DNA from 2 places in the Pulveribacter sp. genome. Region 2 is predicted to be linked to the other one. Evidence: riboswitches for the same ligand, from Rfam matches in the RefSeq annotation. Region 2 holds a riboswitch; the other holds the start of a gene.
The links. Region 2 has a riboswitch for thiamine pyrophosphate ahead of RT282_RS06315 (cytosine permease). Riboswitches for the same ligand answer to the same signal wherever they lie in the genome.

Region 1: another riboswitch for thiamine pyrophosphate. It lies ahead of thiC (phosphomethylpyrimidine synthase ThiC); the one in region 2 lies ahead of RT282_RS06315 (cytosine permease).

The regions. Positions count from the first base shown of each region.
Region 1 covers NZ_DAMATK010000004.1:92,595-98,989, forward strand. Annotated here, with positions in the region: gene RT282_RS12985 (methyl-accepting chemotaxis protein) at 1-1,035, opposite strand, end outside; gene lpxC (UDP-3-O-acyl-N-acetylglucosamine deacetylase) at 1,178-2,101, shown strand; gene RT282_RS12995 (hypothetical protein) at 2,114-2,290, shown strand; TPP riboswitch at 2,310-2,424, shown strand; gene thiC (phosphomethylpyrimidine synthase ThiC) at 2,516-4,366, shown strand; gene RT282_RS13005 (methyl-accepting chemotaxis protein) at 4,385-6,064, opposite strand; gene RT282_RS13010 (methyl-accepting chemotaxis protein) at 6,242-6,395, shown strand, end outside.
Region 2 covers NZ_DAMATK010000002.1:13,918-20,312, forward strand. Annotated here, with positions in the region: gene RT282_RS06310 (SH3 domain-containing protein) at 1-197, opposite strand, end outside; gene RT282_RS06315 (cytosine permease) at 381-1,682, opposite strand; TPP riboswitch at 1,740-1,845, opposite strand; gene RT282_RS06320 (NAD(P)/FAD-dependent oxidoreductase) at 1,872-2,912, opposite strand; gene fdxA (ferredoxin FdxA) at 2,920-3,243, opposite strand; gene RT282_RS06330 (GTP-binding protein) at 3,381-4,766, opposite strand; gene cysD (sulfate adenylyltransferase subunit CysD) at 4,766-5,698, opposite strand; gene RT282_RS06340 (phosphoadenosine phosphosulfate reductase family protein) at 5,885-6,395, opposite strand, start outside.

The sequences.
Region 1 (6,395 bases), on a different contig from region 2:
CACCTGGCCGCCGCGCCCGGCGACCTGCGCGGCCGAGCTGGCCAGCTGGTTGGCGGTCTGGGCAGAGTCCGAGGTCTGGCGCACGGTGCCGGTCAGCTCCTCCATGCTGCTGGCCGTGGCCTGCAGGTTGCTGGCCGTGTCCTCGGTGCGGTGGGCCAGGTCGTTGTTGCCCTGGGCGATCTCGGCGGCGGCGGTGGCGATGCTGTCCGAGGCCGAGCGCACCTCGGCCACCAGCCGGCGCAGCGAGGCCACCATGTGTGCCAGGCCGTCCAGCAGCGAGCCGGGTGTGCTGGCAGGCACGGGCGCGTCCAGGCGGCCATGGGCTACCTCGGCCATGACGGCCATGGCCTGCGCCGGGTCGCCGCCGATCTGGCGCAGCACCGAGCGCAATACCGCCCAGCCCACAGCGCTCACCAGCAGCATGACCAGGGCCACGAGCGCCATATCCTTGAGCAGCGCCTGGCGCACGGCCGCGTCCACATCGTCGGTGTACAGGCCCGAGCCGACGAACCAGTTCCAGCCGTCCACGCGCATGGCGTACTGCAGCTTCGGGGACAGCTCCTGCTGGCCCGGCCGCGGGAACATGGCGGCGACGAAGGCCTTACCATCGGTGCTGGCGGCCAGGGCACTGGTGATCTGACGCAGCAGGTCCATGCCCGTGCCGTCCTTGAGCTTCCCGTCCATATTCTGGCCTTCCCATTCCGGCTTGATGGGGTGCATCACGCCATGGCTGTCCAGCGTCCAGATATAGAAGTACTCGGTGCGGCCGTCCGGCCCGCCGTAGCGCGACAGGCGCAGCGCCTCCCGGGCAGCGTTCTGCGCTTCCTCCTTGGGCACGGCGCCGCTGTCGGCCCGGGCCTTGTAGGCCATCACGATGCTGTGCGCGGATTGCACGGCTGTGGCCAGGGTGTCCTGCCGCGCCTGGATGATGAGTTGGCGCGCCTGCAGCAGCGCCATGGTGGCCATGGCCAGCAGCGCCAGCAGCGCGGTGGCCAGCATGAGGACGATCTTGGCCTTGAAGCTGAGTTTGTTCATGACGGAAAAAAGGAGAGGCACTTATTGCCTACGTTTGCTTACACAAGAGTCGTATTGTGCCTTTTGCCCGTACCCACGCCCTATCGGCGCCATAGCCGGGCGTTGGCCGTGCAGCGGGCCACCGGCCGCCTAAAATCGACCGATGCTTCAGCAACGCACCATCAAGACCCTCACGCGCGCCGTGGGCGTGGGGCTGCACAGCGGCCAACGGGTGGAGCTGACGCTGCGCCCCGCCGCGCCCGATACGGGCATCGTGTTTCGCCGCGTGGATCTGCCCGAGCCGGTGGACATTCCCATTCGCGCCGATTCCGTGGTGGATACGCGCATGGCCTCCACCATCGGCGTGGGCGGGGCCAAGGTGCACACGGTGGAGCACCTGATGTCGGCCTGCGCCGGCCTGGGGCTGGATAACCTGTATGTGGACATCACCGCCGAGGAGGTGCCCATCCTGGATGGCTCCTCCTCGTCCTTCGTCTTTTTGCTGCAAAGCGCCGGCATCGAATTGCAGAACGCGCCCAAGCACTTCATTCGCGTGACGCGACCCGTGGAGGTGCGCGAGGGCGAGGGGAGCAACCTGAAGTGGGCCCGGCTCGACCCGTACCACGGCTTCAAGCTGCGCTTCGAGATCGATTTCGCCCACCCGGCGGTGGACTCCACCGGCCAGAGCGTGGAGTTCGATCTGGGCGAGGGCAACTATGCGCGCGACATTGCCCGTGCCCGCACCTTCGGCTTCACCCGCGACGTGGAGATGCTGCGTGCCAGCGGCCTGGCCTTGGGCGGAGGGCTGGACAACGCCATCGTCATGGATGACTACAAGGTGCTCAACGCCGATGGCCTGCGTTACGACGCCGAGTTCGCCCGGCACAAGATCCTGGACGCCATGGGCGACCTGTACCTGGTGGGCCGCCCGCTGCTGGCGGCCTACAGCGCGCACCGCTCGGGCCACGCCATGAACAACCAGCTGCTGCGCGAGCTGTTGGCGCAGCAGGATGCCTGGGAGTTGATGGCCTTCGAGCACGAGCGCCAGGCGCCGCGCGGCTTTGCCCAGCCCGTGCGGGCCTGGTGAGCGGGGCGCGCCATGCTGCTGTTTCGCTGGCTCGTGCTGCTGCTGTTCCTGGCGGCGGCCGTCTCGTTCGCCTTCTTCGCCGCCACCGGGCAGCAACGCTACAAGCGTTTTGGCGTCGTGATCGTGAAGTGGACGCTCATCGCCGGGCTGGTGTTCTTCGCCGTTCTGGCCCTTGAGCGCCTGGCCTGAAGGCCGCCTGCCTATACTCGCGTCTGCTCCGGGGTGCACGAACGACAAATGGCGTGCTGAGATGGCGGACCGACCGCCAAAACCGCGAACTTGATCTGGTTAGTACCAGCGTAAGAAGAGCTGCAGCCATGGCCGGCCTGCGTCCCCCCTGCGGGGTGTACTAGGCCTTCATGGCCGATTGCGGAGCATTTCATTCATTCGTCCTGATGAACTGGAGTGCCCGTCATGAACGCCCCCGACCTCGACCGTTTCGCCCAGCTGCTGTCCAGCGCCCGCGAGCCTTTCCCTGCCTCGCGCAAGGCCTATCTGTCCGGCAGCCGCGCCGACCTGCGCGTGCCTGTGCGCGACATCACGCTGACCAATGGCGAAGTGGTCAGCGTCTATGACACCTCGGGCCCCTACACCGACCCGGCCGTGCAAATCGACGTGCGCCGGGGCCTGGCCGGCGTGCGCAGCGAATGGATTGCGGCGCGCGGCGACACCGAGGGCTACGAAGGCCGCGTGCGCAAGGCGCTGGACGACGGCCAGAAGGCTGAGGAGGGCGAGCGCCTGGCGCAGCTGCGCGCCGAGGCCGCGGCCCTGCAGCGCCGACCGCTGCGCGCCAGCAGCGGCGCCAACGTCACGCAGATGCACTACGCCAAGAAGGGCATCGTCACCCCCGAAATGGAATACGTGGCCCTGCGCGAGAACGGCCGGCGCGAGTGGATGCAGCCCTACCTGCAGGACGCCGCGCGCGAGCAGCGCCTGAGGGGCAACGGCCTGGGCGCCAGCATCCCCAACATCATCACGCCCGAATGCGTGCGCGATGAGGTGGCGCGCGGCCGCGCCATCATTCCGGCCAACATCAACCACCCGGAGGTGGAGCCGATGGCGATCGGGCGCAACTTCAAGGTCAAGATCAACGCCAACATCGGCAACTCGGCCGTCACCTCCAGCATCGAGGAGGAGGTGGAGAAGCTGGTCTGGGCCATCCGCTGGGGTGCGGACAACGTGATGGACCTGTCCACGGGCAAGAACATCCACACCACGCGCGACTGGATCATCCGCAACAGCCCCGTGCCCATCGGCACCGTGCCCATCTACCAGGCGCTGGAAAAGGTCGGCGGCATTGCCGAAGACCTGACCTGGGAAATCTTCCGCGACACGCTGATCGAGCAGGCGGAGCAGGGCGTGGACTACTTCACCATCCACGCCGGGGTGCGCTTGGCGTTCATCCACCTGACGGCGCAGCGGCGCACGGGCATCGTCTCGCGCGGCGGTTCCATCATGGCCAAGTGGTGCATGGCGCACCACAAGGAGAGCTTCCTGTACGAGCACTTCGAGGACATTTGCGACATCATGAAGTCCTATGACGTGAGCTTCTCGCTGGGCGACGGCCTGCGTCCGGGGTGTGCGTCCGACGCCAACGATGAAGCCCAGTTCGCCGAGCTGCACACGCTGGGCGAGCTGACTCAAACGGCCTGGAAGCACGACGTGCAGACCATGATCGAAGGTCCCGGCCACGTGCCCATGCATCTGATCCAGGCCAATATGGCCGAGCAGCTCAAGACCTGCCACGAGGCGCCGTTCTACACGTTGGGGCCGCTGACCATCGACATCGCACCGGGCTACGACCATATCGCCTCGGCCATCGGCGCGGCCATGATCGGCTGGATGGGCACGGCCATGCTGTGCTACGTGACCCCGAAGGAGCACCTGGGCCTGCCCGACCGCGACGACGTGAAGCAGGGAATCATTGCCTACAAGATCGCTGCGCATGCGGCCGACGTGGCCAAGGGCCATCCGGGCGCCCGTGCGCGCGATGACGCCCTGTCGCAGGCGCGCTTCGACTTCCGCTGGCAGGACCAGTTCAACCTGGGCCTGGACCCCGAGACCGCGCAGGAATACCACGACGAAACCCTGCCCAAGGACAGCGCCAAGGTGGCGCACTTCTGCTCCATGTGCGGGCCGAAGTTTTGCTCGATGAAGATCACGCAGGAGGTGCGCGAATTCGCGCGCCAGGGGCTGCAGGCCAAGGCCGAGGAGTTCAACCGCTCGGGGGGGGAGCTGTACGTTCCCATCCTTCCCGTCGGCTGAGCGGGCCTGTGGCGTGGGCTAGTGGGCCGGCAGCAGCGCGGTTGTGCTGCTGGGAAGCGTCCTCCCGGCTGGCTCGTCGGGCAGGCGGAACTGGCTCACCTGCGCGGCCAGGTCGTGGGCCTGGCCGCGCAAGCTTTCGGTGGCTGCAGCCGATTCCTCGACCAGCGCCGTGTTCTGCTGCGTTGCCTGGTCGAGCCGGGATAGCGCGGCGTGGATGGAGAGGATGTCCTGTTGCTGCGTCTGGTGGCTGGTGCGCATGTCGGCCATGGTGCGGGCGGCGCCCTGGATGGCCGTGACCACGTGCTCCATGGTGTGGCGTGCGTCTGCGGCTAGCGTGGCGCCGGTATCCATCTGTTCGACCGATGCAGCGATCAGCGCCCGGATCTCACGGCCCGCCGCGGCAGAGCGGTTGGCCAGGCTGCGCACCTCGCTGGCCACCACGGCAAAACCCCTGCCCTGCTGGCCTGCGCGGGCCGCTTCCACCGCCGCGTTGAGCGCCAGGATGTTGGTCTGAAAGGCCAGCCCGTCGATAACGCCGGTGATGTCGCCGATCTTGTGCGCCGTGTGAGATATCTGCTGCATGGTTTGCGCCACGCGCGCCGCGACGTCGCTGCCGCTGCGTGCCACGGCGACAGCCTGGGCCGCTTGCGTCTCGGTGAGCTGCGCTGTTTCCACCGATCGCTGCACGGCGCGCGTCACTTGCTCGAGGGCGGCCGCTGTCTCCTGCAGGCTGGCGGCCGTTTCCTCTGTGCGGTGGGAAAGACGTGCGTTGCCGTTGGCAATGTCGGTCGAGGCATGGTGCAGGCCATGCACGGATGTGCTCACCTGCCAGACCAGGCGCCGCAGCGCACCCTGCATGGCCGACAGCGAGTTCAGCATCTGCCCCGTCTCATCGCGGTCGTGCCCGACGATGTCCTGGCGCAGGTCCAGGCCGGCGACGCGGTGGGCCGTGTCGCTGGCCAGGGCGATGGGCCTCGTGATGCGGCCCACCAGCCACAGCGCCAGGAGCGTGCCGAGCACCAGCGACAGGACACCGAAAGCCAGCAGCGACAGGCGGGCACGGGAGCTCCAGTCGGCCACTACCAATGCCGACGAATCAATGGCTTGGCGCTGGGACTGCGTCAGGGCGGCAAGGCCTTCCATGAGTGCTTTGGAGGCAGGCATGAAGCGTTCGCTGTAGACCTGCCGGATGCGCGAGGTGAGCCCGAAGTCCCGGGCCTGCAGCAGCTCCGCGCGGGCTTGGCGGAAGACCGTGGCGCGGCGGTATACCTGCGCCAGAAGCTCCTCGTCCGGCGTGCCTGAGAGGCGCTGCGCCAAGGTGGCGATCAGCACGTCGTATTGGCGCTGCGTGGCGTCGATGTCGGCACCCAGGATGTCGCCCACCTCGGGTTCCGAGCTCAGGGCGACAGCCTTGTAGCGTTCGGCGTTGAGGGCCTGCAGGCGATAGGCATCCGCCACCAGGCGCTCGTTGGCCACGCTGCGCTGGACCATGTCGTCGGTGGAGCGGCCAATGTGCTGCAGCGACCAGAAGCCGATGGCCGAGCCTGTCAGACTCAAAGCCAGCATGGCCAGAAACAGGCCCAGCAGGCGCCGGCCCAGCGGGCCGATGGCCTGCCGGCTGGAGGGAGATAAAGGCGGAAACATGGGAAGGATGTCGTCGATGCCGGAAGTAATGGTCTGGCATGCACTTTTCCTCATAAGTGTGTCAATTTGTTTTCAATTTCCATTTCCGAAAACACTTGCTTGCACATGTTCGTGAGGAAACTTGATCGTGAATACCCTCTATCGAACGTTTTTTTTGCCACATAAAGTGGCGCCACCGGCAGACGAAGCGGCGATACCCAGGCCGTAGACCAGGCTCGGCAGAGGAATTCCATGACGATCACGGGGCGACTTTCCATCCGCGCGCGGCTTTATTTCGCGACCGTTTTTTCACTGCTGCTCCTGGCCGTTGTTGGCGCCATGGGCTACGTGGGGCTGGACAGAGCCCGATCGACCATGCACGAGCTGTTCGCCCGGCAGGTTCAGA
Region 2 (6,395 bases):
AGGGGGTAGCCGCTGGACAGCTCCCACAGCGTGTCCGAGCGCGTGGTGGGTTTTTCGCGCACGTTCACCACATTGCCCTTGATGCTGACGAACTCGCGCGCCTGCGCGCCGGCGGGGGCCAGCAGCGGCGCGGCCAGCGCCAGCGCGGCGGCAGCGGTACGGAGGGCGGAGGCAAAGCGGGGCAGGTCAAACGACACGGGGCGGGGTTCCTTTCTGTGCGGATGGGTGTGAAAAGGCCAACCGAAATGGAGGGGCACGCGCGCCGCGAAGTTCCGGCGTGCGTGGCGTTGCTATTTAAATGAGAGCTGCTGGCGCTTGATTCATGGGGGTTTCAAGTCTAAATATTTTGAATATGGCGCTGATCAAGCGCTGGCAGCTACTCAAACCATAGCAGGCTTGGCCGCGCGCTCGCGCGTTGCCCACGACAGCAGCAGGCACAGCGCCAGCGTGGGCAGGGCCGCGCCCATGCCGGGTACCAGGCGCGGGCCGGCGTGGTAGAAGGCCACCCCCGCCAGCCACAGCAGCACGGCCGGCCAGTGCACGGGCGCGGTGCGTGCCAGGTCGACGCGCGCCGCGGCGCCGCCGGCCAGCCGCCCCAGCACCACGCCGAACAGCGGCACGAAGACCGAGCTGAGCAGCAGCAGGAAGGGCTCCAGGCTGTGCATGGGGAGCAGCAGCGCCAGGCCCGTGCACAGCAGCGCGATGAGGATGCCGAGGCGCCGCACGCTGGTGCGCGGGCGCAGGGCGTGCGCCGAGACGGCGCCCGAGTACGCGTCGCCATAGGCATTGTCCACTTCGTCGATCAGGATCAGCGACAGCGCGATCAGCCCGCCCTGGGCCAGCAGCAGCGCCGTCACCAGATCCTGGCTGGGCAGCACCAGCGCCACCAGCACGCCCAGGCCGTAGCACCACATGTTGGCCAGCGCGTAGCCGGCCCAGGTGGCGCGCAGCGCCGTGCGCCCGCTGGTGCCGTGGCGAGCGTAGTCGGCCACCAGCGGCAGCCACGAGATGGGCATGGCGATGACCAGGTCCAGGGCCGACATCACGCCCATGCCGCCCGCGCCCGGGCGCCGCCACAGCTCGGCCAGGCCCTGGGCCTGCGCCAGTGCGGCGAACTGCCAGGTCAGCCACAGCAGCGACAGCACCACCAGCGGCAGCGCCACGCGCGCGATGATGCGGCGCACCAGCTGCACCATGGAGCCGCTGAGCAGCAGCACCACCACGCCGCCCCACAGCAGCGTGGCCGGCACCGCCCAGGCGGCGCCCGCCATGGCGCCGGACTGGCGCGCGATGGCCAGCGTGGCGTCGCGCATCACCACCAGCTCGAAGGTGCCCCAGCCGACGAGCTGCACGATGTTCAGCACGATGGGCAGGGCGGCAAAACGCCGGCCGTAGACGGCGTGCATCAGCCCGGCGCTGGCCAGGCCGCTGTCGCAGCCGAGCTTGGCCACCCAGCCCAGCAGGCCGGCGCCGACTGCTGAGCCGGCGACGATGGCCGCCAGCGCCTCGCGCGGCGACAGCGCCGGCATCAGATAGGCGCCCACCTGCATGACCAGCAGGCCCACGCCCAGGCTGAACCACAGCGAGGCATGGTCGTGCCAGCGGAACACGCGCTGCGCGGCGGCGACGGGCGCCAGCGCCTCGTTGGCCGCGCCGGCGGCGGGGGAAGGGGTAGTCGTCATGCGGTGCGCTCCTTGGGCCAGGTCGCGCGGGCAGGCGCCGGGCGCGCTGCGGCATGGCGGCGGCCCGGCGTGCTTTCCCTGCGCGAGGATGATCTCAGTCAGGTTCGAAGGGTGTGATCTCAGCCCTGGCCGCGATCGGCGCAGGACACCCCCAGCAAAACGCGGCCAGGGCGGCCGCGCCGGGGCATTTTAGGCGGCGGGCAGCACGCCCAGGCGGCGCTGCAGGCGCTCGCTGCTGGTGGTGTATTCCAGCGGGCCGCTGTGGCCCGTCAACTGCTCTGCGGCGGCAAAGGCGGCCAGCGTCGCTTCGTGGAAACCGCAGACGATCAGGCGGCGCTTGCCGGGGTAGCTGTTGATGTCGCCCACCGCGTAGATGCCCGGCACGCTGGTGGCGAAGGTGGCTGGGTCCACGGTGATCTGCTTGCGCTGCATGGCCAGGCCCCAGTCGGCCATCGGCCCCAGGCGCGGCGAGATGCCGGGATAGGCCAGCAGCAGGTCCAGCGCCAGCGTCTCGGGCTCGCCCTGGGGGTTCAGCAGCTGCAGGCCTTGCAGCCGCCCGCCGCTGGCCTGCACGCCGGTGATCTGCCCCGTGGCCACGTGGATGCGGCCCGCCGCGCGCAAGGCCTGCAGTTGCTCCAGCGCCTCGGCCGGCGCGTCGAAGGCGTCGCGCCGGTGCAGCAGCGCGACGCTGGCGGCCAGCGGCGCGCAGTCGATGGCGGCCTGCACGGCGGCTGCGTCGCCGCCATGCACCACCACGCGGCGGCCGGCGGCGGCATCCAGGCGGGCAGGGTGGTACAGCAGCTGGCTGCCGTCGAAGGCCGACAGGCCCTCCACCTTGAGCGCGCGCGGTACGAAGGCGCCCACGCCGGCGGCGATGAACACGCTGCGCGCAGCCAGGCGCAGGCCGGCGCTGGTCTGCAGCAGCAGGCGGCCATCGTCCTGCGCGGCCAGGGCGCTGACCTGCTGGCCGAGGTGAAGCGTGGGGGCAAAGGGCGCGATCTGCCGCTGCAGCCGCTCGACCAGCTCAAGCCCGCTGCAGACCGCGATGCCGGGGATGTCGTAGATCGGCTTGTCGCCATACAGCTGGGCGCACTGTCCGCCGACGTGGGGCAGCGCATCGATCAGGTGCGCGGCGATGCCCTGCAGCCCGAGCTGGAACACCTGCCACAGGCCCACGGGGCCGGCGCCGATGACGACGGCGTCAACGCTCTGCGGCGTGGCAGTGCTCATGCGTGGATCAGCGTTCCAGGTATTGCAGCTTGTCGGGCTTGCCGTTCCATTCGTCGGCATCGGGCAGGGCACCCTTCCTCTTGGTGATGCTCTTGAACTTCGGGGTCAGCTCGGCGTTGAGCTTGATGTAGGGCAGCTGGTCGGCCGGCAGGTCTTCCTCGGCGAAGATGGCATTGGCCGGGCACTCGGGGATGCAGACGGCGCAGTCGATGCACTCGTCCGGGTCGATCACGAGGAAATTCGGGCCTTCGCGGAAGCAGTCCACGGGGCACACGTCCACGCAGTCGGTGTATTTGCACTTGATGCAGTTCTCGGTGACGACGTGAGTCATGAGTGAGCTCTAGAGTTCTTGGGTATTCGGGATAGCCCGCAATTTTAGGCTGCGAGGCGCGGCAACCGGGCGCCAGGCCATGGCCCGGGTCCGGTTACCTTGATACGGATCAAGCCGCGGGGCTGCCTGGGCGCCCCTCAGCGCACCAGCACCGCGCCGGCCGTGCGATGGCTGGCGGTGTCCACCAGGATCATCGAGCCGAGCACCCGTGCATGGGCGAAGGGGGCGGCGGGGATGGCTTCCTGCAGCTGCAGCTCGACGTGGCCGATGGCGTTGGGTTCCAGTGCGTCGGCCGTCTCCTGCGCCAGGGTGTGGATGTTCAGCCGGTGGGCTACGCGGCGCACCTTGGCCTTGACCCAGCGGTGGCCGTGCAGCGCCCAGTACACGCGCCCGGCGGCCAGCGGCTCGTCGTCCAGCCAGGCGACGGTGGCCGACAGCTCGCGCTGGCCCGGCCACGCGGTGGTGGCGGCGGGGCTGTCGAAATCGTCGTCGGCGGTGAGCGCCGGCACTGGCGCGGCCACGATCCAGTCGCCGCGCGAGACGTCCACCTCGCGGTCCAGCACGATGCCGGCGCTGGCGCCGGTGGCCGCGTCGGCGGGGCGGCGGGCGTGGTCCAGCACCTGGGCCACACGCGCGGCCTGGCCGCTGGGGAAGACCTGCACCTGCATGCCCGGCGCCACGCTGCCCGTGGCCACGCGGCCCCAGAACACGCGCCGGCCCTGTGTGGTGTCGGCCGAGGCCGAGGCGGTTTTTTCCACCCACTGCACCGGCAGGGCCAGTGGCAGCTGCGCGTCGGCCGGGGTGCAGGGCAGGCGCTCCAGCAACTGCAGCAGGGCGGGGCCGTCGTAGCCGCACCAGCCGGGCTGGGGCGCGGCCACGTTCCAGCCCTTCAAGGCGGAGAGGGGCACGGTGGCGGCGACGCTCAAGCCCGCCTCATGCGCAAAGCGCGCCAGCGCCGCGCGGATGTGGTGGAAGGCCCGCTCGGGGTCGGTCACGGCGTCCAGCTTGTTCACGGCGAAGACCAGCGAGTGCACGCGCAGCAGGTGGGCCAGCAGGGCGTGGCGGCGCGTTTGCGCCAGCAGGGCGGGCTCGCCCGGCTGCCAGTCCAGCTTGGTGGCGTCCACCAGCACCACGGCGCAGTCGGCCTGCGAGGCGGCGGTGACCATGTTGCGCGTGTACTGCTCGTGGCCGGGCGCGTCGCCGATGATGAACTTGCGCGCGGGCGTGGCGAAGTAGCGCCAGGCCACGTCGATGGTGATGCCCTGCTCGCGCTCGGCGGCCAGGCCGTCGGTGAGCTGGGCCAGGTCGGTCTCGCCCGAGCGCGATACGCCGGCCAACTGGTCGGACAGCACGGCGCGGCTGTCCACCAGCAGGCGGCCGATCAGCGTGCTCTTGCCGTCGTCCACGCTGCCGCAGGTGATGAAGCGCAGCGCGGTTTCATGGTCCAAAGTGGCCGCAGCGCTTGCCTGCTGGGCGCTGGCAGCTATTGTTTTGATAGTGCCAGGTGCGGTGGCGGTGGTCATCAGAAATACCCGTCCTTCTTGCGTTTTTCCATCGAGGCGTCGCTGGTCTTGTCGTCCATGCGTGTGGCGCCGCGCTCGCTGACCTCAGTCGACAAGGTCTCGATGACGATCTCCGCGGCGCTGGCGGCGTCGCTTGCCACCGGGCAGGTGCAGGTGATGTCGCCCAGGGTGCGAAAGCGCACCGCGCGGGTTTCAACCTGCTCGCCGTCTTTTGCGGGGGTGAGCGGCGTGACGGGCACCAGCAACCCGCGGCGCTCGACCACCTGGCGCGGGTGGCTGTAGTAGAGGCTGGGCAGCGCAATGGCCTCCCGCTCGATGTATTGCCAGACGTCCAGCTCGGTCCAGTTGCTGATGGGGAAGACGCGGAAGTGCTCGCCCGGCGCAATGCGGGTGTTGAACAGCGTCCACAGCTCGGGCCGCTGGGCCTTGGGTTGCCACTGGCCGAAGCTGTCGCGGTGCGAAAAGATGCGCTCCTTGGCGCGGGCCTTTTCCTCGTCGCGCCGGGCGCCGCCGATCAGCGCGTCGAAGCGGAATTCTTCGATGGCTTCGAGCAGCGTCACCGACTGGTGCGCGTTGCGCGGTTCGTCGGGGCGACTGAGGCGCACGGTGCCGCGGGCCATGGAATCCTCCACGCTGCGCACGATCAGGCGCGCGCCCAGCTCGGCCGCACGCTGGTCGCGAAACTGTGTGACCTCGGGAAAGTTGTGCCCGGTGTCGATCATCAACAGCGGGTACGGGATGTGGCCGGCGCCAAACGCCTTCTCGGCGCAGCGCAGCATGACCAGCGAATCCTTGCCGCCGGAAAACAGCAGGGCCGGGCGCTCGAAGGCGGCGGCGACCTCGCGCAGGACGAAGATGGTTTCTTCCTCCAGCGCGTCCAGGTGGCGGTTGCTCAAGGTGCTCAGCACGTCGGGGTCGACACGGGCGTTCATCTGTTTTTTCCAATCCGGTTATCTATCGTGCCGCGCAAGGTCCACGCGGCATCAAACTGACGCAACCCAAGCCAGGGCAGCCGAGCAAGGGCCGCCCCGCAGCGAGGGCTGCGTCCCCCTGCCCGCAATGCGCAGCATTGCGAGAGCGGGGGGAAGGCGCGCAGCGCCTGCGGGGGGTGTTTCATATCAGTGGGCTAAATGGAGGCCGCATTCGCGCTGGGCCTCGCCCTTGGTCGGGTCCACGTAGTCGAAGTTGTTGGGCAGGCCGTGGGTTTGGCAGTACTGGTGCAGGTCGCGGGACGTCCAGTGCAGCAGCGGCGCCACCTTGATCAGGCCGTCGGGGTTGACGCTCACAGGCTGCATCTGCGCGCGCACGGCGCTGTCGCTGGCGCGCAGCGCGGTGAACCACACCCGGGGCGCGGTCTCGCGCAGGGCGCGGGCGAAGGGCTCGAGCTTGACCTCTTCGGTGAAGGCGGCGTGGCGCGGGTCGTCCAGCGCCGGCGCCGGGCCCTCCAGCGCCTCGCGGTGGGCGCGCGAGCGCAGCGGCAGGTAGGTGCGCAGGTTCAGTTTCAGGAGGCGCGCCACCTCGTCGGCGTAGCGATAAGTGGCCTCGGTGTTGTAGCCGTTGTCCATCCAGATGACGGGCACATCGGGCTGCACCTGGGTGACCAAGTGCAGGATCACGGCCTCGAACGGG